DNA from 3 places in the Micromonospora desertarenae genome. Region 1 is predicted to be linked to each of the others. Evidence: riboswitches for the same ligand, from Rfam matches in the RefSeq annotation. Region 1 holds a riboswitch; each other region holds the start of a gene.
What was found. A riboswitch is a leader RNA that binds a small molecule or an ion and turns the genes downstream of it on or off. The one in region 1 is predicted to bind cyclic di-AMP.
Positions count from the first base shown of each region.

Region 2: it holds a riboswitch for cyclic di-AMP, as region 1 does, so the genes downstream of both, SM577_RS10990 (coiled-coil domain-containing protein) here and SM577_RS02475 (coiled-coil domain-containing protein) in region 1, are expected to answer to the same signal.
Region 3: it holds a riboswitch for cyclic di-AMP, as region 1 does, so the genes downstream of both, SM577_RS22890 (C40 family peptidase) here and SM577_RS02475 (coiled-coil domain-containing protein) in region 1, are expected to answer to the same signal.

Region 1 is NZ_JAXCFQ010000001.1:525,377-537,353, reverse strand. Features, by position in the region: gene SM577_RS02490 (1-phosphofructokinase family hexose kinase) at 1-409, opposite strand, end outside; gene SM577_RS02485 (SRPBCC family protein) at 575-1,042, shown strand; gene SM577_RS02480 (hypothetical protein) at 1,094-1,603, opposite strand; gene SM577_RS02475 (coiled-coil domain-containing protein) at 1,754-2,827, opposite strand; cyclic di-AMP (ydaO/yuaA leader) riboswitch at 2,832-2,963, opposite strand; gene SM577_RS02470 (cation diffusion facilitator family transporter) at 3,118-4,032, opposite strand; gene SM577_RS02465 (HelD family protein) at 4,142-6,259, opposite strand; gene SM577_RS02460 (alpha/beta fold hydrolase) at 6,431-7,348, opposite strand; gene SM577_RS02455 (carbonic anhydrase) at 7,706-8,269, shown strand; gene SM577_RS02450 (hypothetical protein) at 8,415-8,744, opposite strand; gene SM577_RS02445 (DUF3145 domain-containing protein) at 9,055-9,546, shown strand; gene SM577_RS02440 (glycoside hydrolase family 3 protein) at 9,645-11,375, shown strand; gene SM577_RS02435 (lipoprotein) at 11,382-11,977, opposite strand, start outside.
Region 2 is NZ_JAXCFQ010000004.1:473,223-485,199, forward strand. Features, by position in the region: gene SM577_RS10985 (carbonic anhydrase) at 1-547, shown strand, start outside; gene SM577_RS10990 (coiled-coil domain-containing protein) at 630-1,646, opposite strand; cyclic di-AMP (ydaO/yuaA leader) riboswitch at 1,651-1,781, opposite strand; gene SM577_RS10995 (YibE/F family protein) at 1,948-3,303, opposite strand; gene SM577_RS11000 (copper-translocating P-type ATPase) at 3,769-5,928, shown strand; gene SM577_RS11005 (metal-sensitive transcriptional regulator) at 5,912-6,208, opposite strand; gene SM577_RS11010 (heavy-metal-associated domain-containing protein) at 6,357-6,566, shown strand; gene SM577_RS11015 (hypothetical protein) at 6,601-7,596, shown strand; gene SM577_RS11020 (heavy metal translocating P-type ATPase) at 7,607-9,862, shown strand; gene SM577_RS11025 (CsbD family protein) at 10,021-10,194, shown strand; gene SM577_RS11030 (ArsR/SmtB family transcription factor) at 10,388-10,732, shown strand; gene SM577_RS11035 (hypothetical protein) at 10,739-11,008, shown strand; gene SM577_RS11040 (alpha/beta hydrolase) at 11,233-11,977, shown strand, end outside.
Region 3 is NZ_JAXCFQ010000011.1:232,782-239,596, forward strand. Features, by position in the region: gene SM577_RS22880 (C40 family peptidase) at 1-988, shown strand, start outside; gene SM577_RS22885 (N-acetylmuramoyl-L-alanine amidase) at 1,084-3,123, opposite strand; cyclic di-AMP (ydaO/yuaA leader) riboswitch at 3,365-3,501, shown strand; gene SM577_RS22890 (C40 family peptidase) at 3,514-4,554, shown strand; gene dcd (dCTP deaminase) at 4,614-5,192, opposite strand; gene SM577_RS22900 (pyridoxamine 5'-phosphate oxidase family protein) at 5,272-5,805, shown strand; gene SM577_RS22905 (zinc metalloprotease) at 5,866-6,815, opposite strand, start outside.

The DNA.
Region 1 (11,977 bases):
ACGGTTCGTTCGGCCCGCTCAGCACGCTCACCGGCGCGCGCAGCCCCTCGCCGAGCGCCAGGTTGTAGAGCTCGTCCAGCTCGTGGCGGCTCAGCGGCTGCCCGGGCACGTCCACGATCTCCCGGCGGGCGCCGTCGCGGCGGTCGTGCACGTAGCCGCCGCTGCCCGACTCGCGGACCACCACCTTGAGGTCGACGCCCTCGCTGACCAGCAGCGGCTCCAGCACCTGGCCGATCTCGCCGCCCAGCGCGGTGCAGAGCACCACGTCCACGCCGAGCGACATCACCATGCGGGCCTGCCAGACGCCCTGCCCGCCCGGGTGCAGGTGCAGCTCCGGCTGGTCGCTCGGCTGGTCCACGGTCACCGTCAGCCGCGGCGTCGGCGCGAAGACCATCACGTGTTCGTTCATCCCTGCTCCGCGCTCCGTCGCCGACACGGTCGGTGATCCCTCATCAGCTGACCGTATCCGGGCGGCGGGCCGCCGTCCCCCGGTCCGGCTGGCGTGTCGCCGGGCGTTGCCAGGCGTGCCCGCGGTGGGCGACGATCGTCCGACCAGTGACGGTGGGGAGACGGTGTGCTCAAGCGGGATTCCTTCAGTTACACCGTCCAGGCCCGCTGCCCGGTGGCGGAGGCGGCGGCGCTGCTGGCCGATCCGACCCGGCAGGCGGAGCTGCACCCGTTGATCGTCCGGGTCCGGCGGGTGCGGACCCGGCCCGGCGCCCAGGCCAGCTACGCGATCACCGACCGGCTGGCCGCCGGGCCGCTGCGCTTCCCGGTCACCTACCGGGCGGACGTGCTGGTCGCCGCCACCGACGAGATCGTCACCGTCGCGCGGCAGTGGCCCGCCACCACTGTGCGCAACCGCACCCGGCTGCGGGCCGAGCCGGACGGGGTGCGGATCGACGTGGAGATCACGCTGACCGCGCCGGCGCCGCTGTTCGGCTACGCCTTCCGCCAGGCCCGCTCGGCCCACCTGGGGCTGGCCGCCCGGCTCGGCGCGGTGCTCGACCGCGGCGCGGCCGACCCGCCGGCCCCCGGCTGAGCGTCCCCCACCTCCGCCGGTCGGCGGACGCCCGCCGCGACCCGCGCGGGCTCAGCGGACCGCCGCCGTGGTCGGGCGCCGCGCGGGCCTGCCGGTGGCCCGCCGCAGCCGGCCCCACGGTTTGTACGTGGAGAGCACGGTCGCCACGATGAGCAGGGTGGTGGAGACCGAGGGGGCGACCACCAGGTCGATCCGGTCCCGCACCGGGAACGCCGCCCCGGCCTCCCCGGCGTGCCGCAGCGTCGGGCTGAGCTGGAACAGCACCAGCCCGGTCATCACGGTGGTGAGCAGGAACTTGACCAGCACCCAGCGGTGCCGCAGCAGGCCCCACGGGGTGAGCAGGGCGCTGGCCACGCCGACCAGCCAGACGGCCACGCTCAGCGGGGCGAAGAGCACGGTGCCGACCAGCGCGGAGATCGGGTAGACGGCGGCCGGGTCCGCGCCGCGCAGCACGGCGACGCCGAGCGCGAGCAGGACGAGGTCGACGCCGAGCCAGCCGAGCGAGGTGACCAGGTGCAGGGTGAGCAGGGCCTTGCGGGCGGGAGGCGAGAGTCGGCTCATACCGGACGATGGTGCCGCCGTGGCGGGCGGCGGTCGTCGGGCCGCTGACGACACCCGGCCTACGTCCCGGGGCGTAGCGCCGGGCGTGGCGGCCCGTCCGTCCGGCGTACCCGGTGACCCGCCGCGGGGGCGGGTCACCGGGGCCGGGCGTCAGTACACCGACAGGTGCACGTGGTTGGTGTGGTCGCTGGACGGGTCGCCGCCCGCCCCGCTGTACGACTTCCACCCGCTGCTGGGCAGCCAGATCTGCCGGTACCAGATCACGTAGAGCACGGCGAGCCGGTCGGCGTTCTTGATGAAGAACGCGGCCAGGTTGTTGCCGTACGTCTTGTCCCCGCCGGTGGCGTCCCCGCCGAAGCCGCTCTTCTGTGCCGCGAAGTCGCAGGCCCGGCCCTTCGGGTGCTCGCCGGAACCGCCGGAGCGGTAGCAGGAGACGTACCGGGTGAAGCCGGCCGCCTTGGCCTGGTTCAGCGCGTGCAGGGTGCGCGGGGTGATGCAGCCGTTGGCCGGCGTCGGGTCGTTGACGCTGCACGACTCGGACGGCCAGGAGCCGTCGGAGTTGCGCGGGGCCGGCTTGGCCGTCGCGGTGGAGGTGCCCCGGTTGGAGGTGTCGCCGGAGGTTTTCGCGTTGGCCACGGTCAGCGCCCGTTCGGCCTGCTCCTTGCGCTTGGCCATCAGGGTGACCTGCTTGCGCTGCTCGCGGATCTCGCCGTCCAGGGCGAGCTTGGTCCGGTTGGCCTCGTCGCGGGTCTCCTGGAGGTCGCGCAGCGCCCGGTCCTCGTTGGCCGCGACCGCGTCGAGCGCGGCGGCCCGGTCCATGAAGCCCTCCGGGGAGTTGCTGTTGAGCAGCGCCGAGGCCGCCCCGAGCCGCCCGGCGCGGTACGCCACGCCGGCGATCTCGCCGACCTTGCTGGTGCGCTCGGCCAGCTCACGCTCGGTGGCCTGGAGCTGGACGCCCAGGTCCTTCTGCCGCTTGACCGACTTGTCCAGCGCCGCCTTGGCGTCCAGGTAGCCCTTGCTGGCCGCCTCCAGCTGGGCCCGCAGGGCGGGGGTGCCGCCCTCGGAGTCCTGCCCGGGAGCGGCGGCGAGCAGGCCGGCGGTGGGTGGTGCGGCGCCGGCCGGTGCGGCGGTGACCGGCGTGATGGCGACGCCGACGGCGAGAGTGGTGACGATCAGTGCCGCCATCCGGGCGACGGTACGTCGTACAGGTGCCACTACTGGCATGCAGATGTCCTTCCGTCAGCCGCCGACCGGGTTAGCTGACGGGTTCGGGACGGAAGATCCCTACCGCTGACGCGGATGCACCCCAGGAACATGGTTCCCCGGCTCGCCTTGTCGGGCGATTAGGCGGCGGCCGCCGCCGGCACCGGTGCGTGCCGCCTGGCGGAGGCCGGAACAGAGCCTACCGGTGCCACCGTGACCATTGCAGCGGATGTGACTGACGGTGCCTGCGTGGTCACGGGAAAATCCGGCATAGAGGCACAATACACACCCAGATTTAAGGTTGTGCTCCATTACCACTCAACCGACCCGCAGACCCCGGGGGCCGCTCCCGGCTCGATCTGCAACGTCGCGTGCTCGATCCGGAAGTCCTCGTGCAGGGCGGCGCGGGCCGCGGCGAGGACCCGGCCGACGTCCGCGCCGGGAGTCATGGTCAGGTGCGCCGAGGCCACCTCCATGCCCGACGTGAGCGTCCAGACGTGCAGGTCGTGTACGCCGGCCACGCCGGGCACCGCGGCCAGCCGGTCGTGCACCGCGGTGACCTGGAGGTGCTCCGGGGCGGCCTGCACCAGGATGCGCAGCGCGGCCCGCCCGAGCCGCCAGGTGCGGGGCAGGATGAACAGGCCGATGCCGACCGCCACCAGCGGGTCGGCCCACCACCAGTCGGTGACCGCGATCAGCAGCGCCGCCCCGATCACGCCGAGCGACCCGAGCAGGTCGCCGAGCACCTCCAGGTAGGCCCCCCGTACGTTGATGCTCTCCCGGGCACCGGAGCGCAGCAGCGCGAAGGCGGCCACGTTGGCGAGCAGGCCGAGGACGGCCACCACCAGCATCGGGCCGGCCAGCACCTCGGGCGGGTCGCCGAACCGGCGTACCGCCTCGACCACCACGTAGACCGCGACGCCGGAGAGCAGCACGGCGTTGGCCAGCGCGGCCAGCACCTCCAGCCGGTAGAGCCCGAAGGTGCGCTGCGGGTCGCCGGTCGCCCGCCGGGTGGCGGTGATCGCGGCGAGGGCCATCCCGATGCCGAGCACGTCGGTGAACATGTGCCCGGCGTCGGAGAGCAGGGCCAGCGAGCCGGTGCGGAAGGCGGCCACCGCCTCCACCACCATCAGTGCGGTGAGCAGGCCGAAGGCGCCCCAGAGCCGCCCCCGGTGATGGTGGGCCGCGTTCACCGCCCCGTGGTGGTGGTCATGACCTGCGCCCACGCGAACACCCTCCGCCGCCCGTCCGGACCCGGTCAAATATATGCTCACATAGCTATGTATGCAACTGTCGGGGCCACGCGGACCCGGCCGGGCGACCGGCGCCTCGGGCTCAGCCGGTCGGGTCGATGGTGGTCAGCCGCTGGGTGGCCCGGGAGAGCGCCACGTAGAGGGTGCGTACGCCCGAGCCCGGATCGGCCCGGATCTCGCTCGGCCCGACCAGCACCACCCCGTCGTACTCCATGCCCTTGGCCTCCAGGCTGGTGACCACCTGGAGCCGGGGGGCGCCCAGGCCGCCCAGCCAGCCGGCGACCTCGTCCCGGCGCGGCACCGGGGTGATCACGCCGACCGTCCCCTCCACCTCGGCGAGCAGCGCGGAGGCCGCCTCCACCACGGCGGTCTCCAGCTCGGCCGCCGGCACCACCAGCTCGACCGGGTCGACCCCGGTGGAGCGGACGGCGGTGGGCAGCGGCAGCTCGGGATAGAGCCGGCGGATCTCGGCAGCGGCCACCGCGAAGATCTCCGCCGAGTTGCGGTAGTTGGTGGTGAGCGTGAACTGGTGCCGCTTGCGCCGGCCCAGCGCCTGGTCCCGGGCCCGGGTCAGCTCCTGCGGGTCGCCGGTCCACGCGGTCTGCGCCGGATCGCCGACCACCGTCCAGGACGCCAGCCGGCCCCGCCGGCCGATCATGCGCCACTGCATCGGCGAGACGTCCTGCGACTCGTCGACCACCACGTGGGCGTACTCCCGGTAGTCCTCCGGGCGCTGCCGGGCCGCCTCGCGGGCCGCCCGCTGCCGGTCGGCGAAGGTGCTCAGCTCGCGCACCCCGCCGGCCAGCTGGAACGGGTCCCGCTTCGGCCGGGCCGGGCGCACCGGCTGGCCGAGCAGCGCGTCCAGCTCGTCCAGCAGCGCGACGTCGGCGATCGTCAGCCCCTCGCCGTCCAGCGTCCGGTACGCGGCGGTGAGCAGCCGGATCTCCCGGCCGGAGAGGATGCCGCCGGCGTACCGGCGCAGCCGCTGCGGGTCGGCCAGCCAGCCGAGTACGTGCCGCGGGTGCAGCCGGGGCCACCAGGCCTTGAGGAACTCCCGGAACTCCGGGCGGTCGGCCAGTTCGTCCTCGAACGCGCGCTGCTCCGGCAGCCGGCCGATGTTCAGCCGGCGGGCCTGTGCCCAGAGCGCGGCGAAGACGCCGTCGAAGCCGGCCCGGCGCACCTCGTTGCGGCGGGCGCCCCGGGGCAGCGCGCGGTCCCGGATGGCGTCCAGCTCGGCCCGCTCCAGCCGGAGCAGCTCGCCCCGGTAGAGCAGCCGCAGCTCGGCCGGTTGGTCCGGCACCGCGTCCCGGACCGCGCGCTCCAGCACCCGGCGCATCCGCAGCGAGCCCTTCACCGCCGCCACCTCGGGCGGGTCGGTGCGGGTGGCGGTCATCCCGGGGAAGAGGCTGCCCAGCGAGCGCAGGGTGGCGGTGTCCTCGCCGAGCGACGGCAGCACCGAGGCGATGTACTCGACGAAGACCGTGGACGGGCCGACCACCAGGATCCCGCCGCCGGCGTACCGGCTGCGGTCGGAGTAGAGCAGGTACGCGGCGCGGTGCAGGGCCACCGCCGTCTTGCCGGTGCCCGGGCCGCCCGACACGATCGTCACGCCGGAGCCGGGGGAGCGGATCGCCTCGTCCTGCTCCCGCTGGATGGTGGCGACGATGTCGCGCATACCCCGGCCGGTGGCCTTGGAGAGGGTGGCGAGCAGCGCCCCGTCGCCGACCACCGCCATGTCGGCCGGCGCGGCGGCCGGATCGAGCAGGTCGTCCTCGATCCGGGTGACCCGCTCGCCCGACGACTGGATCATGCGGCGGCGCACCACGTTCAGCGGCTGCGCCGGGGTGGCCTGGTAGAACGCGGCGGCGGCCGGGGCCCGCCAGTCGACCACCAGGGTGGCGGCGTTCTCGTCGCGGATGCCGAGCCGCCCGACGTGCAGCACCTGGCGGTCGCGCAGGTCGAGCCGGCCGAAGACCAGCCCCTCGTGCTCGGCGTCCAGCACGTGCCGGCGCTGGGCGGCGTGGAAGACCATCGCGTCCCGTTCCACCAGCGCGCCGAAGTTGCCCACCCGGGCGAGCCGGTAGCCCTCCCGTTCGGCGCGGACCGCGGACCGGCGCAGTTCCGCCAGTCGGGCGTACACCCGGTCGAGATGCCGCTGTTCGGCGGCGATCTCCTGTTCCAGGGTGGTCTGGTCGGTCAACGCTCGGACTCCTCGGACGGCGGTGGGCGGCCGCGACGGGGCGAGCGGCCGCGCGCCGGGGCTGACCGGGTGAGGGTACGGCAGCGTCGCGACCGGCGGCCGAGGCGTACGCGATCAGTGACCCCGGTGACCCGTTCCCGACGGCCGGGCGGGGCGACCCGCCGGCCGGACTCAGCCGGTCGGGGCGGCCGGCCGGGCGGTGACCTGGCGGACCACGCCGAGCAGGGCCGCGTTGACCTCCTCCGGCCGTTCCATCATCAGCATGTGCCCGGCGCCGGGGCAGACGGTCAGCTCGGTGGCGGGCAGCGCCGCGGCGATCGACTCGGCGCACGGCGGCGGGGTGAGCCGGTCCCGGTCGCCGACCAGCGCGGCGGCCGGCAGGTGGGCGAGCGCGGCCAGCGTCTCCAGCCGGTGCTGCGCCCCGATGGAGGCCCGGAAGCCGCCGATCGAGCGCAGCGAGGCGCGGGCCACCGCGGAGGTGACCAGGCGGATGTCGGACGCATCGCAGCGGTCGCCGAAGAGCATCCAGCGGATGCTGGGGCGCAACGCGCGCAGCAACGCCCGCGGCGGCCGCCAGGACCCGCAGCGGGCCAGTACGCCGGCTCCGGTGGTCTCGGCCAACCGGATCAACCGGGCGATCCGGGGCGACAGGCCGTAGGCGGTGTGCGTGTGCCCCTCGGCGGTGGTGGCGACGAAGACCAGCCCGGCGACCCGGGCGGCGAAGTGCTCGGGGTGCCGGTGGGCGTACTCCATCACCGTCATGCCGCCCATCGAGTGCCCGACCAGCACCACCGGGCCGGTCGGCGCCACCTCGTCCAGCACCGCCGCCAGGTCGTCGCCGAGCTGGGCCAGGGTGGCGGTGGGCAGCGCCATGCAGCTGGAGCGGCCGTGCCCGCGGGCGTCGTAGGTGACCACCCGCACCGCCTCGCCGGCCGCCTCGCGCAGCGCGGCGAGCTGGCGGTGCCAGCTGCGCCCGTCCAGCGTCCAGCCGTGCAGCAGCACCACGGTGACCTCGGCGTCGGCCGGGCCGGTGCACTCCACGTGCAGGCGTACGTCGTCGGGTAGACGTAGGTCCAACTGCTCCGGCATCGCCACCTCCCCGGGCCGCACAGCTCCGCAACACCGGGGATACCCGGTGGTAACACCGGCTACCCGCCATGACACCACGCCAACCGCGCGGAAAGAAGATTCGCGACCGGGCGCCGTCGGGCGGCCGGCCCGAGCAAGCTGGGGGACATGCGGTCCCCGCGGACAACCCCGACCGGTACCGGCGGTGCCGGTGGTGCCGGTGGTGCCTCCTGGGACGGCCGTCCGGCCGGCGGGACGGCGCGTGCCGGTGGTGCCTCGCCGGAGGGCCGCCCGGCCGGCGGGACGGCGCGTGCCGGTGGTGCCTCGCCGGAGGGCCGCCCGGCCGGCGGGACGCCGCGCGCCGCGCTGGCCGAGCTGATGGCCGGCAACCGGCGGTTCGTCAGCGGCCAGCCGATCCACGGCCACGACGTGACCGCCGCGGCGGCCAGCGCCTCCGGCGACCAGCAGCCGTACGCGGTGGTGCTGGGCTGCATCGACTCGCGGGTGCCGCTGGAGGCGATCTTCGACCAGACCTTCGGCTCGATCTGTGTGATCCGCACCGGCGGGCACGTGCTGGACCGCGCGGTGCTCGGCTCGATCGAGTACGTCGTCGACGAACTGGGCGTACCGCTGGTGATGGTGCTCGGCCACGAGCGGTGCGGGGCGGTCGCCTCGGCGCTGGCCGCGGTGCGCGAGGGGCGGCGGCCCGGCGGCTCGCTGGCCCACCTGGTCGACCAGATCGCCCCCGCGGTGCGGGAGGTGGGCGTCGACGACCCCGGCGCGCACCCCATGGCGATCCGCCGCCACGTGCTCCGCACCGTGACCGCACTCCGCGCCGACGACCTCCTGGCCACCCCCGTGGCAGCGGGCCGGGTGGACGTAGTCGGCGCCCTCTACGACCTCTCCACCGCCCAGGTAACCCTCCTCAACCCCACCCCCTGACCCGTTGATCATGAGGTTGACGGCGAAGTCGATCTCGGAAACCGCCGCCAACCTCATGATCACCGGAAGGGGTGGGGGAGGGGGAGGACGCGGAAACGCCCGTCGGGGGTGCCGACGGGCGTTTCCGGGTGGTGCTTGGGGAGGCTCAGGCCTCGAAGACGCCGGCCTCGACGAGGCGCTTCTCGGTGGCGTCCCAGCCGTCGCCCGGGTGGGCGGCGTTGAGGGTGTTCAGCTCGGCCCGGATCTTGGCGGCGTGGCCGGCGGCGGCCAGCACCCGGATCTCCTCGATGAAGGCCTCGGAGTCGGTGCGCAGGTGCGCGGTCTTGCCGTTGGTCAGGTTCCGCACGTAGGCGTGCTTGCCGCCGTTGAGCGGGATGACGTACTTGAACTCGCCCAGCACGCTGAGGGCGCCACCCTGGCCAGCCTGGCCGGCCCGGACGGACGCGCGCGCGGTCTTAGAGGTGTTGCTCGCCACGGAGGTACTCCTTGCAAGACGTACGGGAGGACGGAACGTCCGGGGGCTGTGCGGGTGATGCCCGGAAGGGGCGTCGGCCCGCGGAAGATGTGCGCGGCACAGGCCGCCGATGGAACTGTACACGACCACGATCCCTGGCTGGTCATCGCGTTCGAGAGGCTCAACCGCGGTCACCCGTCCGGCTATTCCGGCGGCGAATTTTCCGATTCCCTGGCGCACCATCCGTCACACCAGTCATCATGTGTTCCAGTAGCCACTCGGATCGGCGAGGTCGTAGGGGAAGACGCACCTCGCACTCCGGGAGGTCACCGTGCCAACGCGTGGCGTCGTATACGTCCACTCGACCCCGCTCGCCGTGTGCTCACACGTCGAGTGGGCGATCGCGCGCGTCCTTGCCGCGCCGGTCGACCTGCAGTGGACGGCTCAGCCCGTCGATCCCGGCGCCCGCCGGGCCGAGTGCGGGTGGACCGGTCGTCCGGGGACGGGCGCCGAACTGGCTGCTGCCCTCCGGCAGTGGCCCATGATCCGTTTCGAGGTCACCGAGGAGCCGAGCCCCGGCGCCGACGGCGAACGCTTCATGTACGTACCGGGCCGGGGGCTGTTCCGGGCCACGGTCGGGGCGGCCGGTGACATCCAGCTCGGCGAGGACCGGCTGCGCAGCATCATGGCCGGCGCCCGGGCGCCGGAGGCGCTGGCGCACGCGCTGGACAAGGCCCTCGGCACCGCCTGGGACGCCGAACTGGAGCCCTACCGGTACGCCGGGGACGGCGCGCCGGTGACCCTGCTCACCCGGGTCGGCTGACCCCCGCGTGCGCCGGGGCTCCGCGCCCCGGCGCGGCGACGCCCGGCGGACCGGCGCGCGTAGGGTCGGGTTGCCCCGATAAGCGTCGAACTGGTGGGATGGCTCGCGTGTCGATATCTCCGCGACGTGCCGGCGTCGCGCTCGCCGCACTGACCGCACTGCTCCTCTCCGGCTGCGCCGACAAGCCGGACCGCCCCCGCCCCACCCCGGCGGCGAGCGGCTCCGCGCCGGCGGCGACGCCGACCGCCGTCCCCGCCGGGGACCCCGCCGCCCGGGCGGCCGCCCTGGTCGGCACGCTCACCGACGAGGACCTGGTCGGCCAGGTGCTGATGCCCTACGCGTACGGGGACGCGGCGACCAAGGTCTCGCCCGGCTCGGCGGCCGGCAACCGGGCGCTGGCCGGGGTGGACACCCCGGCCGAGATGGTCGCGAAGTACCGGCTCGGCGGGCTGATCCTGGTCGGCTTCAGCGCCGACGACCCGACCAGCGGCAACCAGGAGACCACCAACGTCGACAACCCGCGGCAGGTCCGCGAGCTGACCACCGGGCTGCGCGCGGCCGCCGGCAAGCTGCCCACCGGGGCGGCCCCGTTCCTGATCGGCACCGACCAGGAGTACGGCGTGGTCACCCGGATCACCGACGGGGTCACCCTGCTGCCCAGCGCGCTGGCCGCCGGCGCGGCCGGCGACCCGGCGCTGACCGAGGCCGCCTGGAAGGCCGCCGGCACCGAACTCGCCGCGATGGGCGTCAACCTGGACTTCGCCCCGGTCGCCGACGTGCTCGCCACCCGCAGCACGGTGATCGGCTCCCGGTCGTTCGGTGCCGACCCGCAGCGGGCCGCGGCGCAGGTCGGCGGCGCGGTACGCGGCCTGCAGGGCGCGGGCGTGGCGGCCACCGTCAAGCACTTCCCGGGGCACGGCCACAGCGCCACCGACTCCCACAAGGACCTGCCGGTGCTCAAGCAGTCCCGGGCGGCGCTCGCCGCCGGGGCGTGGCCGCCGTTCACCGCCGGCATCGACGCGGGGGCGATGGCCGTGATGTCCGCCCACCTGGACGTACGGTCGGTCGACCCGGGTACCCCGGCCACCTTCTCGCACAAGCTGCTCACCGAGGTGCTCCGCGGCCAGCTCGGCTTCCAGGGCGTGGTGATCACCGACGGGATGAACATGGCCCCGGCCAAGCGCTGGTCGCCGGGGGAGGCCGCGGTACGGGCGCTCAAGGCCGGCAACGACCTGATCCTGATGCCGCCGAACGTCGGCCAGGCGTACGACGGGCTGCTCGCCGCCCTGCGCGACGGCTCGCTGCCCCGGGCCCGCCTGGTCGACGCGGTAACCCGGGTGCTGACCATGAAGTTCAAGCTGGCCGACCGGCCGGCCCCCGAGCTGTCCACGCTGGCCGCCCCGGCCCACCGCGAGGCGGCCCAGCGGCTGGCCGCGGCGGCCGTGACGGTGCTGCGCGGCACCTGCGGCGGCGGCGTCCGCGGCCCGGTGACGGTCACCTCCTCCGGCGGCCGCGACCACACCCGGGCGGCGCTGACCGAGGCGCTGACCGCGGCCGGGGTGAAGGTGGTGCCCCGCGGCGGGACGGTGGTGCACCTGGTCGGCTACGGCGACGGCGCCGGCGACCTGCGCGCCGACGCCGCCGTCACGGTGGCGATGGACACCCCGTACGTGCTGGGGAGCGCGAAGTCGCCGACGCTGCTGGCCACCTACTCGTCCAGCCGGGCGTCGATGACCGCGCTCGCCGGGGTGCTGGCCGGCAAGGCGCAGCCGTCCGGCCGGTCCCCGGTCAAGGTGCCCGGCCTGCCCGCCACCACCTGCGCCGCCTGAGCGGGGTCAGTCCCGGTTGATCCGGGCCGACTGCTTGACCAGCTGGTACGCCGGCAGCAGGTCCGCCGGATCCGGCGCGTCCAGGCTCAGCACGATCGGGCCGTAGAGGGACGCCAGGGCGATGGCCCGGTCCGGGTCACCGTCCTCGGTGTAGCTCGCCTCGACGGCGTCCAGCGTGCCGGCCCGGAGACGCCGGTACTCCACCCCCGTCGCCTTCGGCGAGTACGCGCCGACGAAGTGCTTCAGGTGCTCCTCGGCACCGCCGGCGACCCCGTCGACCCGCCACACCCGCAGGAACCCCAGTTCGCCGGCCGGCCGGGAGTCGAGCTCGCACAGCAGGGTGGCGTTACCGACACCCAGGTCGCCGCCCTCGGCCGAGGGCTTCACGGCCTTGACCTTCCACCCCGCCGGCAGCGAGAAGGTGACCGGGAGCGCGCAGGGCGTGCCCTTGCCGCCCACCGGGACGCCGGCGGGTGCGGCGGCGACCTCGTCGTGCCAGGGCGGCCCGGGGACCACCGGTGATGCGGTGGTGCTCGGTGACGCCGACGGCGAGCCGCCGGCCGCCGGCTGGTCCTTGTCCTCGGCGCAGCCGGCGAGCGGGC
Region 2 (11,977 bases), on a different contig from region 1:
GGCGGTCGCCGACGGGCAGCACCCCTTCGCGGTGATCGTGGGCTGCTCCGATTCCCGGCTGGCCGCCGAGATCATCTTCGACCGGGGCCTGGGCGACCTCTTCGTGGTTCGGACCGCCGGGCACACCACCGGCCCCGAGGTGCTGGGCAGCGTCGAGTACGCGGTGACCGTGCTCGGCACGCCGCTGGTGGTCGTGCTCGGGCACGACTCGTGCGGTGCGGTGCAGGCGGCGAAGACGGCGGTGGAGACCGACACCTCCCCGGCCGGTCACCTGCGGGCGGTGGTGGACGCCATGATGCCCAGCCTGCGGCGGGCCGCGGCCGAGGGGGTGACCGACGTGAACGGGATCGTCGACATCCACATCGCGCACACCGTCGAGGCGATGCTGGACGGCTCGCCAGTACTGGCCGCCGAGGTGGCCGCCGGGCGTTGCGCGGTGGTCGGGATGTCGTACCGGCTGGCCGCCGGCGAGGTGCGGACGGTGGCCGCGGTGCCGGCCGGCGACCTGGCCGGCGCGGCGGCGGACCAGACCGCGGCCATCGCCTGAGCGCATCCCGAGGTAGCGCCGGAAACGCCGCGAGGGCCGTCCCACCGGGAACGGCCCTCGCTTCGCGTGGTCTCGGCTGTCGCTACAGCAGCGAGACGTGCACGTGGTCGGTGTGGTTCGACGGCCCGCTGTACGACTTCCAGCCGGTGGCCGGGAACCAGATCTGCCGGTTCCAGATCACGTAGTAGATGCCCAGCCGGTCGGCGTTCCGGATCAGGAACGCGGCGAGGTTGTTGCCGTACATCCGGGTGTCCCGGTTGTGCCAGGGGGAGAAGCCGCTCTTCTGCAGCGACCAGTCGCAGGCCCGGCCCTTCGGGTGCTCCCACGGGCCACCGGGGCGGTAGCAGCCGACGAACCGGTTGAAGCCGGCCCGCTTGACCTCCTTGTACATGTGCAAGGTCCGAGGCGTCACGCAGCCGGAGGTGGTCGGGTCGTTCTCGCTGCACGACTCGGCCTTCCAGTCGCCGTCGGCGGTGCGGCCCGGGGCGATCCGGGCGACCGGCGAGGTGGCCGACACCAGGCCGCCGGTGAAGCCCATCCCGCCGACCAGCGCCAGCGCCTTCTCCGCGTCGCGCTTGTTCTTGGCCATCAGGTTGGTCTGCTTCTGCTGCTCGCGGATCTCCGCCTCGAGCGCCAGCTTCGCCTGCTCGGCGCGGGTCTTCACCTCGTTGATCTCGGCGAGCTTCTTGGCGTTGACCATGTTCAGCTCGTCCAGGGCGGTGGCCCGCTTGACGAACGTGTCGGGGTTGTTGGCCTCCAGCAGCATGGCCACCGCGCCGATGCGTCCCGTCCGGTACGACTGGGTGGCGAGCTGGCTGACCTGTGGCGCGAGGGCGTCCAGCTCGGCCTGGGCCCGGTCGACCTCCAGCGCGAGTTCCAGCTGGCGCTTCTTGGACTTCTCCAGCCGGGACTTCGCCTGCGAGTAGTTCCGGTTGGTCGACTCGATCACATCCGTGATCAGCTTCGAGTCGCCGTCCTCGTGTCCCGAGGGCTTGGGGGTGTTGGGTGCGGCCGACGCCGGGAGGGGTCCGGCGAGCACGGCCAAGGCGGCGAACACGGCCACCACAGGTGTCAACCAGCGGCGTAGGGGTGCCGTCACAGTGTTCCCTTCCGTCGACCGCCGACCGGGTTAGCTGACGGGTTCGGGGCGGAAGTGGCCCCTACCGCTGTCGCGGACTCACCCCACGTACCTGGGTCCCCGGCTCGCCTGGCGGCGATTGGGCGGCGGCACCGCAGGCGCCGCTGCGCGCCTTCGGCGGTGACCGGCAGCGAGGTTACCCGAGAGGCCACCGGTGGATCTACGTCCCTAAGCCGACTAAATGCGTCATTTCGTAATGGCGGAGGGTGATCAGTGACGCGTTTATCAAGCTCGCCGGCCTGGACGGTCACACTGCGGAGTCTCACCATGCGGCGTCCGTGCTCCTGTCCGGATCGGGCCACCCGGTGGAGGTGGCGGGGGACGTGTTTCCGGCGCGCGGCGCGGTGAGCGCCCGCAGCGCCTCGGCCCGGTCCGTGGCCGGCCGGGAACCTTCAGGGGTACGCGCCGGCGCGTCGCTGTCGCCGTCGCCGGTACGGGCGGTGGCCCGGCCGGCCGTGGTCACCAGCGCGGCCAGCGCGGTGGTCAGCGGCACGGCGGCGATCAGCCCGAGCGTGGCGACCGCGCTGCGGACGATCTCCTGGGCGAGGAACTCGCTGGTCAGGATCTGGGTCACCGACCGCGAATCCGCGGTGAGCAGGAGCAGCAGCGGCAGCGAGGCGCCCGCGTACGCCAGCACGATGGTGTTCACCGTCGACGCGATGTGCGCCCGGCCGACCCGGGTCGCCGCGCGGTAGAGCTGGAGTCGGGACAGGCCGGGGTTGGCGTGCGCCAGTTCGGTCACCGTGGCGGCCTGGGTCACCGTGACGTCGTCGAGCACGCCGAGCGAGCCGATGATGATCCCGGCCAGCAGCAGTCCGTGCAGGTCGACGTCGGCCTGGAACATCGACAGCGTGGTGGCGTCCTCGGAGCCGTAGCCGGTGAGGTGGGTGGCGGCGGTGGCGAGGGTGCCCAGGACCCCGGTGAGCACCAGGCTGCCGAGCGTGCCGAGCACCGCCACGGAGGTCTGCGCGGTCACCCCGTGGGTCAGGTACAGCACCACGAACATGATCAGTGCGGCGCCGACGATCGCGACCAGCAGGGGCGACCCGCCGCCGCTGATCCCCGGCAGCACGAAGGCGAGCAGGATCGCGAAGCTGGCCGCCAGGCCGGCCAGTGCGGCCAGCCCGCGCCACCGGCCGAACGCCACGATGGCCGCGGCGAAGAGCACGACCAGCCAGACCAGCGGCTTGCCGCGCTGGTGCTCGGCGATGTTGTAGCTGCTCGCCGTCGGGTCGGCCGGGTCGGTCAGCTCGACCAGGATGATCTCGTCGCCCACCGTGACCGTCGGTGCGCCCGGACCGGTCGGCACCGGCGTCTGCACCTCCTGGCCGGCGTCCGGACCGTCGGCCACCTTGACGGTGACCGTGCCGCACGGTCCCTCGGCGCCGCCCCCCTCCGGCGTCTCCGGGGTCGGCGGACAGGACTCGGTCACCACGCGGGTCACCGTGCCGTGGTAGCGGGGCGGGTCGGTGGCCTGGTCGACCCCGGGGGTGTCGCGGGGCCAGAGCAGCAGGGCGGCGACCACGGTGAGCACGACGAGCGGGACCACCGTCGCGACGAGGATCCGCCGCACCCGGGGCGGGGTGGACGGAGCGGGACGGTTGTGGTCGGCGCCCATTGAGTGTCTCCCAACGAATCCGGGGCGTGGTACGTGTCGGCGGGCCGGTCGGTTCAGTGGCCCCCTCGGGCCGGCCGGAATAGTGGGTGGGATCGACCGAGGGTGGCGACGCGACCACGTACCGTCGGCCCGGCGGCCGGCCGGCCGGGTGACGCCGGTGCCCGGCGGCGGGTCGGCTGGTGCGCGATCCGAAGGGCCATCGTGCCGAATCGTAGCCATCCCGGCATCCGGACGCTGGTCGCGCGGGGTGGTGTCGGGCACCGGACCCGGCGCTCGGCCCGCGGGCGGGGGTGTCGGGACCCCACGGTCGGCCCGCGGGCGGGCTCGGTCGGTTACCGGACCCGGCGGTCGGCCCGCGGGTGGGGGTGGGTCGGGACGCGGCGGTCGGCCCGCGGCCGGGGTTCGTCGGGACCGGACCCGGCGGTTGGCCCGCGCGGGCGACCCCCGGTCGGGGATGTTGGGGGCATGGCTGAGCAGACCCCGCCCCACGGCGGCGGGCGGGAGGAGCACGACGAGCACGCCGGCGGGCACGGCGGGCAGGGCGGGCACGCTGGCGGGCACGGCGGGCACGGCGGCGGGCACGGGGGGCACGACAAGCACGCCGGGCACGACCCGGAGATGTTCCGCCGCCGGTTCTGGCTCTGCCTGCTGCTCACCCTGCCGGTGGTGGCCACCAGCCACCTGCTGATGGACTGGCTGGGCTACTCGCTGGACTTCCCCGGCCGGTCCTGGGTGGGCCCGGTGCTCGGCTCGGTGGTCTTCTGGTGGGGCGGCTGGCCGTTCCTGGTCGGCGCCGTGCGGGAGGTGCGCGATCGGGCGCCGGGGATGATGCTGCTGGTCGCCATGGCGATCACGGTCGCCTACGCCGCCTCGCTGGCGACCAGCCTGGGCGCCTTCGACCTGGATTTCTGGTGGGAGCTGGCCGCCCTGGTCACCATCATGCTGCTCGGGCACTGGCAGGAGATGAAGGCGATCGGGCAGGCGCGCGGCGCCCTCGCCGCGTTGGCCGCGCTGCTGCCCGACGACGCCGAGCGGGTCGCCGGGGACGGGCGGCTGGAGCGGGTTCCGGTGGCCGAGCTGCGGGTCGGCGACGTGCTGCTGGTCCGGCCCGGCGGCCGGGTGCCGGCGGACGGCCGGGTGGTGGAGGGCGCCGCCGAACTGGACGAGTCGATGATCACCGGGGAGTCCCGGCCGGTGCCCCGGTCGGCCGGCGACCGGGTGGTGGCCGGGACCGTGGCCACCGACTCCGCGGTGCGGGTCCGGGTCGAGGCGCTCGGCGAGGAGACCACGCTCGCCGGCATCCAGCGGATGGTCGCCCAGGCCCAGCAGTCCAGCGGGCGGGCGCAGGTGCTGGCCGACCGGTTCGCCGCCGGGCTGTTCTACGTCGCCACCGCCACCGCGGTGGTCACCGTGCTGGCCTGGACCGGGCTCGGTGACGCCGACGAGGCGGTGGTCCGGACCGTCACGGTGCTGGTGATCGCCTGCCCGCACGCGCTGGGGCTGGCCATCCCGCTGGTGATCGCGCTCTCCACCGGGCTGGCCGCGAGGTCCGGCATCCTGGTCAAGGACCGGCTCGCGCTGGAGCGGATGCGCACCGTCGACGCGGTGCTGTTCGACAAGACCGGCACGCTGACCCGGGGCGAACACGTGCTCACCGACCGGGCGTCGGCGCCCGGCTCGGACCCCGACGACCTGCTGCGGGTCGCCGCCGGGGTGGAGTCCGACAGCGAGCACCCGCTGGCCCGGGCGATCGTCGCCGCGGCCGGCCCGGGCGGTGGCCCGGCCCCGGCCACCGGGTTCCGCTCCCTGCCGGGCCGCGGCGTCCAGGCCACCGTCGCCGGGCGGGAGTACGCCGTCGGCGGGCCGGCACTGCTGCGTGAGCTGGGCGTACGGCTGCCGGCCGAGCTGGCGACGGCGACCGAGCGGTGGTCCGCCCGGGGCGCGGCGGTGCTCTACCTGGTGCGGCTGCCGGACGCCGCGCTCGGGGCCTTCGCCCTCACCGACGAGGTGCGCCCCGAGGCGCGGGAGGCGATCGCCGAGCTGCGCGCCCAGGGCGTCCGGACGATCGCCATGATCACCGGAGACGCCCGGCCGGTGGCCGAGGCGGTCGCCGCCGACCTCGGCTTCACCCCCGGCGTCGACGAGGTCTTCGCCGAGGTGCTGCCCGCCGACAAGGACGGCAAGGTGACCGAGTTGCAGCGGCGCGGGCTGACCGTGGCGATGGTCGGTGACGGGGTGAACGACGCCCCGGCGCTGGCCCGGGCCGACGTCGGGATCGCGATCGGGGCGGGCACCGACGTGGCGATCGAGTCGGCCGGGGTGGTGCTCGCCTCGTCCGACCCGCGCGGGGTGACCGGTGTGATCCGGCTCTCCCGCGCGTCGTACCGGAAGATGCTGCAGAACCTGGCCTGGGCGGCCGGCTACAACGTGGTGGCGCTGCCGCTGGCCGCCGGGGTGCTGGCCGGGGCGGGGCTGGCGCTGAGCCCGGCGCTGGCGGCGGTGCTGATGTCCGCCTCGACCATCGTGGTGGCGCTCAACGCCCAACTGCTGCGCCGGGTACGCCTCGGCCCGGTCGCCGGAGCCGGCCCCGTCGCCGGAACCGGACCGGTCAGCCGCGCTTCATGAGGCGGCCGACGGCGGCCATCATCTCGGTGGCCATCTCGTCGGCGCGGCCCTCGGCGGCGCCCTCGTGCATGCAGTGCCGGGCGTGCCCGTCGAGCAGCCCGAGGGCGACCTTGTCCAGGGCCGCCTGGATGGCGGAGATCTGGGTGAGCACGTCGATGCAGTAGCGGTCCTCGTCGACCATCTTCTCGATGCCGCGCACCTGCCCCTCGACGCGGCGCAGCCGCGCGAGCAGCTGGTCCTTGCTGGCGGTGTAGCCCCGGACGGGCGTGGGTGAGGTCATGAGCCCAAGGATAGCGTACCCCTGGGGGGTATGGTACGGTCCCTGTTGTCCGGGTACCCCCACCCGGTACCGGTAATGAAGGACGGCACGAGTCTGCCTCCTCCTTACCCCCCTGGGGTATATGGTGGAGGTGGCGAGAGGAGATCCGATGGTCACCACGACGTACCAGGTGCAGGGCATGACCTGCGGGCACTGCGTCAGCTCGGTCAGCGCCGAGGTGGGCGCCGTGCCGGGCGTCACCGACGTCCAGGTCGACCTGGCCACCGGCCAGGTCACCGTCACCAGTGAGCAGCCGTTGGACACCGAAGCCGTGCGGGCCGCGGTCGACGAGGCCGGTTACGACCTCGTCGGCGCGTGACCGGTCGGCGGTACAGGAAACCGAGGTAACCACGATGAACACGGCGACGAAGCTGAGCGGCTTCGCCCTCGGCCTCGCGGCGGTGTTCGGCGCGGCGTACGGGATCGGCCAGGTGGCCGGTCCCGTCGCCCCCGCCGCCGAGACCAGTCACGACGACAGCGGCGGCGGCCACGCGGGCGCCGACGGGGCCGGGCACGCCGACCCGGCGGGGCCGGCGGAACACCTCCCCGGTGGGCTGCTCGTCTCCGACCGCGGCTACACCCTGCAACGGGTCGCCGCCCCGGCGGACGAGTTCGCCTTCCGGGTCACCGGCCCGGACGGCCGGCCGGTCACCGGGTACGACGTGGCACACGACAAGCGGATGCACCTGATCGTGGCCCGCCGCGACCTCTCCGGCTTCCGGCACGTGCACCCGGAGATGGCGCCGGACGGCACCTGGCGGGTCGCCTCGCCGCTGGCCGGGCCGGGCGTCTGGCGGGCGTTCGCCGACTTCACGCCCACCGGCGCCGAGCCGCTGACGCTCGGCCTGGACGTGACAGTCCCCGGCGTGCTGGCCGAGACGCCGCTGCCGGCGCCGGCGACCAGCACCACCGTCGACGGCTACACCGTCACCCTCGCCGGCACCCCGCAGCCCGGCCGCACCGCCGAGCTGACCCTGACCGTGAGCCGCGACGGCGCGCCGGTCACCGACCTGGAGCCCTACCTGGGCGCGTACGGGCACCTGGTGGCGCTGCGCCAGGGCGACCTGGCGTACCTGCACGTGCACCCGGACGGCGCGCCCGGCGACGGGCGGACCCGCCCCGGCCCCGAGGTGAGCTTCTTCGCCGAGGTGCCGTCGGCCGGCGCCTACCGGCTCTACCTGGACTTCAAGCACGGCGGCACGGTGCACACCGCCGAGTTCACCGTCGTGGCCGGTGACCCCGGCGCGCCGGCCGGCGACGAGCCGGCCGCCCCCGCGCCCACCGGCACGAGCACACCCGCACCGACCGCCGGCGCCGACCACGGCACCCCCGGTCACGGGCACGACTGACGGGACCGTGATGACCACCACGAGCAAGCCCCTACCGATGGCACCGAACCGGATCGAGCTGGCGATCGGCGGGATGACCTGCGCGTCCTGCGCCGCCCGCATCGAGAAGAAGCTGAACCGGATGGACGGCGTCACCGCCACCGTCAACTACGCCACCGAGAAGGCCACCGTCCAGTACGCGGACGAGGTCACCCCGGCGGACCTGATCGCCACGGTGGAGAAGACCGGCTACACCGCCGCCGTGCCGCCCCCGCCCGCGCCGGCCGGTACCGAACCGGCCGCCGAGCCGGTGGACGAGCTGCGCGCCCTGCGGACCCGGCTCTGGGTCTCGGTCGTGCTGACCGTCCCGGTGATCCTGCTGGCCATGGTGCCGGCCTGGCAGTTCGACTACTGGCAGTGGCTGTCGCTGACCCTGGCCGCCCCGGTCGTGGTCTACGGCGGCCTGCCGTTCCACCGGGCGGCCTGGATCAACCTGCGGCACGGCGCGGCGACCATGGACACCCTGGTCTCGCTTGGCACCCTGGCCGCGTTCGGCTGGTCGGTCTGGGCGCTCTTCCTCGGCACCGCCGGCACGCCGGGGATGACCCACCCGTTCAGCTTCGACATCAGCCGTACCGACGGCGCCGGCAACATCTACCTGGAGGCGGCGGCCGGGGTGACCGTGTTCATCCTCGCCGGCCGCTACTTCGAGGCCCGCTCGAAGCGGACCGCCGGCGCCGCCCTGCGCGCCCTGCTGGAGCTCGGCGCCCGGGACGTCGCGGTGCTGCGCGGCGGCACCGAGACCCGGATCCCGGTGGACCAGCTCGCGGTGGGGGACCGGTTCGTGGTCCGCCCCGGCGAGAAGATCGCCACCGACGGCGTGGTCGACGAGGGCACCTCGGCCGTCGACGCCAGCATGCTGACCGGCGAGTCGGTGCCGGTCGAGGTCGGCCCGGGCGACACCGTGGTCGGCGCCACCATCAACGCGGGCGGACGGCTGGTGGTCACCGCCACCCGGATCGGCGGCGACACCCAGCTCGCCCAGATGGCCCGGCTGGTCGAGGAGGCGCAGACCGGCAAGGCGGCGGTGCAGCGGCTGGCCGACCGGATCTCCGGGTTCTTCGTCCCGGTGGTGATCGCGCTGGCCGCCGGCACGCTGGGCTGGTGGCTCGGCACGGGGGCCGGCCCGACCGCCGCGTTCACCGCCGCGGTGGCCGTGCTCATCATCGCCTGCCCGTGCGCGCTCGGGCTGGCCACGCCGACCGCGCTGCTGGTCGGCACCGGCCGGGGCGCCCAGCTCGGCATCCTGATCAAGGGCCCGGAGATCCTGGAGTCCACCCGCCGGGTCGACACCGTGGTGCTGGACAAGACCGGCACGGTCACCACCGGCCGGATGACCCTGGTGGACGTGCTGCCGGCGGCCGGCGAGGAGCGCGGGGAACTGCTCCGGCTGGCCGGAGCCCTTGAGACCGGCTCCGAGCACCCGATCGCCCGGGCGGTCGCCACCGGCGCCGCCGAGGCCGGGGCGCTGCCCCCGGTGACCGGCTTCGCCAACGTCGAGGGGCTCGGCGTGACCGGCACGGTCGAGGGCCGCGAGGTGCTCGTCGGCCGGCTCCGGCTGCTGCGCGAGCGCGGGTTCGACGTACCCGAGGAGGTCGAACGGGCGGCGAGCGCGGCGGAGGCCGCCGGTCGGACGGCCGTGCTGGCCGGCTGGGACGGGCGGGCCCGCGGGGTGCTCGCGGTGGCCGACGTGGTCAAGCCGACCAGCCGGGCCGCCGTCGCCGGGCTGCGCGCGCTCGGCCTGACCCCGGTGCTGCTGACCGGCGACAACGCCACGGTCGCCCGGGCGGTGGCCGCCGAGGTGGGCATCGACGAGGTGATCGCCGAGGTGCTGCCGGCCGACAAGGTGGACGTGGTGGCCCGGCTCCAGGCCGAGGGGAAGGTCGTGGCGATGGTCGGCGACGGGGTCAACGACGCCGCCGCGCTGGCCCGGGCCGACCTCGGGCTGGCCATGGGGACCGGCACGGACGTGGCGATCGAGGCGAGCGACCTGACCCTGGTCCGCGGCGACCTGACCGCCGCGGTCGACGCGATCCGGCTCTCCCGGCGCACCCTCGGCATCATCAAGGGCAACCTGTTCTGGGCCTTCGCCTACAACGTGGCAGCCCTGCCGCTGGCCGCCGCCGGGCTGCTCAACCCGATGATCGCCGGCGCCGCGATGGCCTTCTCCTCGGTCTTCGTGGTGGCCAACAGCCTCCGGCTGCGCGGCTTCCGCCCGGTGGCCTGACCGACGCGCGCCGCCGGCCCCGTACGCACGGGACCGGCGGCGTCGGCGTTCCCGCACGCCTGACCGGCGTGCAGCGTGATGGTCCGGAGGTCGACGGTTGACCGGTGAGGGCGTCGGGTACTTCACGGGACGTATCGGAACGCTGAGCGGAGGTTGACATGGGTGTCGAGGACAAGATCAACAACGCGACCGAGGACGCCGCCGGCAAGCTCAAGGAGGGCGCCGGCCGGGCCACCGACAACGAGCGGCTCGAGGCCGAGGGCCGCAACGACCAGGCGGCCGCCAACCTGAAGCAGGCCGGCGAGAAGGTCAAGGACGCGTTCAAGAGCTGAGTTCAGGTACGCCCGGGACCGCCGGGCCGGCGCCAGCCGGCCCGGCGGTCCCGTGTCGTCCGCCCGTCGGCCGCTCGCCCGGCGTTCCGATACGCGCCAGGGGATCCCCCCACTCGACCCTGACTTCCACCGTCCGGCGCTGACAGCGCCGCGCAGACCCGCTAACTTTCGTTGGCATGTGCAAGGGCGAGTCATGAGCGACTCCGCGACCCCCGGCGACGAGTTGGTGCGCGTGCTGGCCACCCTGGCCAACCCGCACCGCATGCGGGTGGTCGCCGTGCTGGCGCGGCGGCGGGCGTACGTCAGCCAACTCGCCCGCGAACTCGGCATCAGCCGGGCGCTGGTGCAGGTCCACCTGCGCAAGCTGGCGGCGGCCGGCCTGGTGTCGGCGCACCTGGAGTTGTCGGAGGACGGGAAGGCGATGAAGTACTACGAGGTGCGGCCGTTCGTCTTCACGCTCACCCCGGCCGCCATCGCGACGGCCGCCGACACCCTGACCGCCGGGTCGGACGCCCGGCCGGACGAGGAAGAGAGCTGACCCGACATGAGCGAACACGACTGGACCGAGGTGGTCGGCGCGATCGGCATCTTCACCCTGCTGGTCAGTGTGATCACGGTGACGATCGTGCAGGCCGCCAAGACCCGCCGGGCCCGGACGGCCGGGGTCCGCGAGGAGGAGTACCGGCGGCTGGTCGACTCCGCCGTACAGGCGCAGGAGTCGAACGCCCGGATGCTGGCCGCGCTCGACGGCCGGCTCAACGGGATGGAGACCCGGCTCGGCTCGCTGGAGCGCGTCCTCAAGGACGTCGAGTAGCGGAGCCGGCTGGTCCCGGACCGCCGAGCGGCAACTCGACGGTCCGGGTGGAAGCAGCATCACCTCGCCCTGGGCGAGTTCTCACCGCAATGCTCCTTCGACGGAGAGGACAGCATCTCGTGCTGTGCGTACGCAAATCCGCCGCTCATCGCGGCCACCTGGTCGCTGGGCGGGCCCGCACCGGCGGCGGCCGCCCGGGCAGCCTCCGGGCGCTGGCCGCCGGCGTGGCCGTCGCGCTGCTGGTGACGGGCGCGCCGTCGCCCGCGCCGGCCGCGACGCCACCACCCGACCGGGCGCCGGCGATCGCCTGGCAGCCGTGCGAGGCGGACGCCACCGCCGAGTGCGGCACCCTGTCGCTCCCGGTCGACTGGGACCGGCCGGACGGCGACCGGTTCGACCTCCACCTGGCCCGCCGTACCGCCACCGACCCGACCGCCCGGCTCGGCTCGCTGGTCTTCGGCCCGGGCGGGCCGGGCGACTCCGGCGTGCACCGGATCATCGCCAACGACCGGTTCAGCGACGACCTGCGTCGCCGGTTCGACATCGTCAGCTTCGACCCGCGCGGCATCGGGCGGAGCAATCCGGTGCTCTGCTCGGCCCGGCTGCTCGCCCGGCAGCCCCAGGTGATCGCGGACCAGGCCCAGTTCGCCGCCACCCTGGCCGGCAACGAGGCGCTGCGGGCGGACTGCCGGGAACGGACCGGGCCGCTCTTCGACCACGTCGACACCGGCAGCGCCGTACGGGACCTGGACGCGATCCGGGCCGCCCTCGGCGAGCGGCGGCTCACCTTCCACGGCAGCTCGTACGGCACCCTGCTCGGCGCCCAGTACGCCGAGCAGTTCCCGCACCGGGTCCGGGCCATGGTGCTGGAGAGCGCGGTCGACCACAGCCTCGGCACCCGGGCGTTCCTGGACACCCAGGCCGCCGCCGCGCAGGACTCCTTCGACGAGTTCGTCTCCTGGTGCGCCC
Region 3 (6,815 bases), on a different contig from region 1:
CCATCGTCACGCACCGGGACGGTCTGCTCGTCCGGGTGGCCTGCGCCGGGCCGCCCACCGTCTGCTCACCCTGGTCGCCGCCGCGGCCGTTGGAGCCGGTCTGCTCGCCGCGCCGGCGTACGCCGCGCCCTCGGTCGAGGAGATCGAGGCGCAGATCGACAAGCAGTGGGAGCAGTTGGAGCCCACCATCGAGCAGTACAACAAGGTGCGGGCGCAGCTGAAGAAGAACCGCAGCAAGGCCGCGGACCTGGAGAAGAAGATCCAGCCGCTGGCGCTGGAGAGCGAGCTGGCGATGGACCGGGTGGGCGACCTCGCCTCCCGCTACTACATCACCGGCCCGTCCCAGGACGTCGCCGCCCTGCTGGTCAGCGCCAAGCCGAGCACGCTCACCGAGCAGCTCACCCTCCTCGACCGGCTGGCCGCCCAGGAGCGCAAGCAGATCGAGGGTGTGCTCGCGGTCCGCAAGAAGTACGACGACCAGAAGCAGCAGCTCGACACGCTGATCGCGGACCAGGTGAAGCAGCAGAACGAGCTGGCGGCGAAGAAGAAGCACATCGAGGCCGAGGTCAAGCGGCTGGAGAAGATGCTGCCGGTGACCACCGTCAAGACGGACCAGTGCCCGACCATCAACGGGGTGGTCAGCGAGAAGGCCCGGATCGCGATCCGGACCGCCTGCGCCCAGGTCGGCAAGCCGTACGTGTGGGGCGCCGACGGCCCGGACTCGTTCGACTGCTCCGGCCTGACCCAGTACGCCTACAAGGCGGCCGGGGTCTACCTGACCCACCACACCGGCGCCCAGTGGAACGAGGGCAAGGCCATCTCGCGCTCCGACGCGCGCCCGGGTGACCTGGTCTTCTTCTTCAGCGACCTGCACCATGTCGGGCTCTACCTCGGCAACGACAAGATGGTGCACGCACCACGCGCCGGCAAACCGGTCAACGTCTCCAGCATCAACACCATGCCGGTCGCCGGATTCCGCCGACCCTGATCCGTCCCGAACCGCCCGAGGGCCCCCGGTCGACCGACCGGGGGCCCTCGGTGTTTCCGCGAATCGGTGCCGAGCCCCGTCTCAGGCCGGGCGGCTCACCGCGGAGCGCCGACCGGGGACGGCAGGATCAGCACGTCGTCCAGGTTCACGTAGCCGATCCGGTGACCGAACTGGACCTGCACGTAGCGCAGGTCGCCGCGGACGACGGTCCAGTCGCCCGGGGACGAGCCGTCGAAGGTCACCGCGCGGTAGTACTCGCTCGGCACGACCGCGCCCACCGCGTACCGCTGCCCGGCGGCGAGCGTGTACTGCAGCGGTGAGATCGCCTGGTACGGCACGCCGGCCGGGTAGGCGTCCCGCTCCGGGTAGGCCCGCCCGTAGACCGGGATGGTGGCCTTGCCGGGCTTCGGCGTCACCACGAAGCCGGTGGCCCACTTCGCCGTCGGCGCCGACGCGGGGTTGTGGAACCACGCCTTCTGGCCGAGGTACCAGATCGCCGTCCAGTCGCCCCGCACCTCGGCCACCGCGTACGTCTGGCCGGCCGACCCGCGGGCGCTGTGGTCCGGGACGTACATGGTGCCCGGCGAACCGTCCGGGTGCTCGCCGAGGTCCACGGCCAGCGGCGCGTCGTGGCTCGGCGCGCTGCGCAGCAGCACCGCGGAGGAGCCGCGCAGCGGGCAGGGGTCGGTGACCGGCGGCGGCGGGGTCGGCACCCCCGGCGGCTGCCGCGAGCAGCCGGTGAACGCCGGCTGGTTGTCGGGGAAGTCGGGGTCGATGGTCACCAGCCCGGTCCGCGCCGTGCCGGTGGCCCGGAACGGCGCCTTCAGCAGGTCGAAGTAGTGCGACCAGTCCCAGTACGGCCCCGGGTCCCAGTGCATGCCCGCGACGTTCGCCGCCACCGTGCCGGGGACGTTGTCGTGCCCGATGATGTGGTGCCGGTCGAGCGGGATGTTGTAGCGCAGCGCCAGGTGCCGGACCAGCTTGGCCGAGGTGCGGTACATCGCCTCGGTGTACCAGGTGCCGTGGCCGGCGAAGCCCTCGTGCTCCAGGCCGATGGACTTGGCGTTGACGTACCAGTTGCCGGCGTGCCAGCCGACGTCCTTGGTCTTGATGTGCTGGGCGATGTGACCGTCCACCGAGCGCAGCGTGTAGTGCCAGCCCACGTAGTCCGCCCGCTGCACCAGGCCGACGCTGGGCCAGAAGTAGCCCTCGGTGTCGTGGATGACGATGTACTCGATCTTCTGCTGGGCCGGCCGGTTGCCCAGGTCGTGGTTGCCGTAGTCGCCGGCGCCCGGGCCGTACTTCTCGTACGGGGCCGGGATCCACTCGCAGCCGAGACCGATCGGGCACTCCAGCCCGTCGGGCCGCTCCGCCCGCCGCAGCCCGAGCCTGTGCAGCGTCGACTCGTCCGGGCTGACGTCGCGCGCGGCGAGGGTCACCAGGTGCCCGTCGTCGGTGGTCCGGGTCGCGCCCGCGTTGATCTGGCCGTACACCTCGTCGGCGAAGGCGGCGGCGGTGTCCTCGGCGCCGGCGCCCGAGTAGCGGGCCACCGCGCCGTACCAGGCCGCCGGGTCGCTGTCCGCGCCGACCGGGGCACCCAGTTCCCGCTGGTACGCGGCGAGCAGCGCCGCGCCGCCGCGGATGTTCGCGGTCGGGTCGGAGCGCAACGCCTCCTCGCTGGCGCCGGTCAGCGCGGCGGCGGCCTGGAGGGTCTGCAGCGCGGCGTCGGCCGGGGCGGCCGGGGGCGACCCGGCTCCGACCGGCGCGGTGACGGTCAGCGGCCGAGCGTCGTCCCCGCGCGGGTCCTCGCCCTCGTCGATGTGGCCGCGGGCGGGCTGTGCGGTGACGTGGGCGGCGTCGGTGAGGTGCATCGGGCCGTAACCGCCGCTGGTGCTCGGGTTGCCGGGATGGGTGTCCCACCGCGACTCGAGGTACGACACGGCGAGCAGGACGCTCTCCGGCACGCCGAACTCGGTGGCCGCGGCGGCGTACTGCTGCTGCCGGTCGAGGGGTTCGGCGGCGGCCGGACCGGCGGCGAACGGGGTGACCGCCATGGCGAGCGCCGCGGCGGCGGCGAGCAGGGCGCGCCTGCTCCTCGATCTCGTGGATCTCGTGGATCTCGTGGACGACTGCATCGGACCCCCTGCTCAGACGGGTGGACGATGCGGTCACCTTCACCCCGGGCCCGGCCTTACGTCAATACCTTTCCATGCATCAACTCCTGAAGAAGAAAACCTTCGGCCCGCCCCGCCGAAGGCTGTCGATCCCTGTGGCGTACGGAGTGTCACGGCGACACGGGTTGCGGATTGATAACGAGCGTCTCTACTCTGGTCATTCGTCGGCCCGACAACAGGTCCGTCCAACCCGGGCGGTAACGGTCCGACACCGCCGAATCGCTTCCGAGCGAACCGGGGAACCAGGTAACCCGGGGTGAATCCGCAGCCACTGCGGTAGGGCGTCCCCTTCCCGCCCGAACCCGTCAGCTAACCCGGTAGGCGGTCTGGGAAGAAGGAGTACGGAGCCCGGTGGCACACCATGCCCCGCGGCCACCGTCGGCACGGTCGGCGTCCGCCGACCCGACCACGGCTGCGCCGCGCCCACGCTGGTCCCGCTGCACCACCGCACTCGCCGCCCTGGTCGGCTTCGCCGTCGTTCTGACCGGCGGCGCCACGGCGGCCCACGCCGAACCCACCGTCGCCGAGATCGAGCGCCAGATCGACGAGGACTGGAACAAGCTCGAACCGATCATCGAACGGCACAACGCCACCCGCCAGGACCTGGCCGCCAAGCGGAAGCAGGCCGACGCCCTGGCCGCCCAGATCAAGCCGCTCCAGGCCCAGGTCGACCAGGCGATGGAGAAGGTCAGCGCGCTGGCCGTCCGCGCCTACAAGGGCGAGAACGTGCTCACCATCAACGCCGTGCTGGACAGCCGCTCGCCGAGCGAGGTGGTCGGGCAGCTCGAACTGCTCGACCGGTTCGCCCACCGCCAGCAGCAGGACGTTCGGCAGGTCGCCGACCTGCGCGACCAGTTGGCCGCCAAGAAGGCGCCGCTGGACGAGATGGTCGCCCAACTCGCCAAGACCGAGGCGCAACTGGCGGCGAAGAAGAAGCAGATCAACGCCGAGATCGACCGGCTGCAGAAGCTGCGGATCAAGGTCTACGGCAACGGCGGCGGCGGGCCGCTGCGCCCCGCCCCCTGCCCGGCCAGCTACCCGGGCGGCGCGGCCGGGGTCGCTGTCAAGTTCGCCTGCGCCCAGATCGGCAAGCCGTACGTCTGGGGCGCCGAGGGCCCGAACTCGTACGACTGCTCGGGGCTGATGCTGGCCGCCTGGGCCAAGGCCGGGGTCTCGCTGCCGCACAACGCCGCGCAGCAGCGCGGGGTCACCAGGACGGTCAGCCGGGGAGAGCTGCGCCCGGGCGATCTGGTTTTCTACTACTCCGACCTGCACCACGTCGGCATGTACGTCGGCGGCGGCTGGGTGGTGCACGCCTCCCGCGCCGGGGTGCCGATCAAGATGAAGAAGGTCGACGACGGCCCGATCCACAGCTACGGCCGGCCGGGCTGACCGCGTACCACCGAAAAGGGGCCCGCTCCGGCGCCGGAGCGGGCCCCTTTTCGGCTGCGTCAGCGGGTCGGCCAGGTGCGCCACTGCTGCCAGGAGCGGCTCGGCGTCGGGCCGCGCTGCCCCTGGTAGCGCGAGCCGTAGACGGCCGAGCCGTACGGGTGCTCGGCCGGCGACGAGAGCCGGAAGATGCAGAGCTGGCCGATCTTCATGCCCGGCCAGAGGGTGATCGGCAGGTTCGCCACGTTCGACAGCTCCAGCGTCACGTGCCCGGAGAAGCCGGGGTCGATGAAGCCGGCGGTGGAGTGGGTGAGCAGGCCGAGCCGGCCCAGGCTCGACTTGCCCTCCAGCCGGCCGGCGAGCTGGTCGCCGAGCGAGATCACCTCGAGCGTGGAGGCGAGCACGAACTCGCCCGGGTGCAGCACGAACGGCTCGCCGTCGGGCACCTCCACCACCGAGGTCAGCTCGTCCTGCTGCCGCGCCGGGTCGATGTGGGTGTAGAGGTGGTTGTTGAAGACCCGGAACAGCTTGTCCAGGCGTACGTCGATGCTGGACGGCTGCACCAGCGTGGGCTCGAACGGCTCCAGCGCCAGGGTGCCCGCCTTGATCTCGGAGACCAGGTCGCGGTCGGAGAGCAGCATCGGAACACCATAGCGAAGCGGCCGGGGTGACCTGCGTGTCGGACTAGGTCTTCGTACACCTGTTCGATAGAATGTCCACATGGCATCCTGGTCCGAATTCGCCGCTGACGAGCCCCGACTCGCCGACGGGATCCGCCTTCTCATGCAGCAGTACGGGCCGGGCTTCGGCTACCTGGCCACGGTCCGCGCCGACGGCGGGCCCCGGGTGCACCCGGTCTCCCCGGTGATCACCGACGAGGGGCTGTTCTGCTTCGTGGTCGACTCGCCGAAACGGCGCGACCTGGAACGCGACGGCCGCTACGCGCTGCACTCCTTCCCGCCCGAGGAGAGCGACGACGAGGCCTACGTCGCCGGGCGCGCCCGCCCGGTCACCGACCCGGCCCGGGTCGCCCGGCTGGCCCGCAGCTACCGGGCCGCCCCGCACGTCGACTGGCGGTTGTTCGAGTTCACCGTCGACGTGGCGATGCTGACCCGCCGCGACGCCGGCGCCGCGGGTGGCCCCGGCAACGGGCACGGCCACCCCGCCGTCCAGGTCTGGCTCGACCCGGGTGCGCCGGCCGACGCCCCGGCCGCCGACCCCGCCCCCCGGATGCGCCGCCGCGAGGCCGCCTGAGCCCGAAGACACCGGTGCCGGCTCCGTCCTCCGGAGCCGGCACCGATGGCGTACGTCAGGTCAGGCCGCGCGGTACGCGTTCCACGCGGTCAGCATTCGGCTCGCCTGCCCGGCGGTGAACTGGTACATGCACGAGTCGTAGGTGTAGTCCATGAAGTTGGTGATCGGGTCCACGCCCGGGGCGGTGCAGGTGTCCCGCCCGGTCGGGCACTGGAAGGCCGGCGAAGCCTCGGCCGCGGTGTCGCTGACGCTGTCACCCTGACCCGAGCAGCCGCCCTGGAAGGTGTGGTAGAGGTTCAGCCAGTGGCCCACCTCGTGGGTGCCGGTGTCGCCCTGGTTGTAGTTGGTGGCGGTGCCACCCGGCAGCGACTCGCTCAGCACGACGACGCCATCCATGCTGCTCAGCTTGCGCTGCGGGAAGGTCGCCCAGCCGAGCAGGTCGTCGCTCAGCTCGCCCAGGTACATGTTGAGGGTGTTCTTGCCGCCCTCACGCAGCGAGGTCTTCATCGACCGCTCCGCCGACGAGCCCTGCACGATCGGGTACCACGCCGGGTTGGTCACCCGGTTGATCTTCTGTAGCTGGAAGCTGAACGCCGTGGCCGCGCCGCCGGTCGCGCCGCTGTAGGACTGGTTCAGCACGTTGATCTGCGAGGTGATCATCGAGTCCGGGATGTTGCCGCCGGCCCGGGTGCTGTCCCGCTGGATCACGTGCACCACCACCGGGACGGTCACGGTGGCGGCGAGGGTGCTCGCCCCGGCGCCGGTGCGGAACCGGGCGCGCTCCCGGAGCGCGGCGGCCAGGTCGGCCTCCCGCTCGCGGCTCTCCGCGAGGGTCAGCTCGTTCGGTTCGTGCTTGGCCGCGCCGCCCGCCTTGATCCGGGCGTCGGCGTGGACGTCGGCCGGCTCGACGCACGCCTCACCGGGCGCGGCGGAGAAGGCCGAAGCGGCCGGTACGACGCCCACCGCGGCGGTGCTGAGCAGCAGCGCGAGGGTCGTCGACGCGACACCGG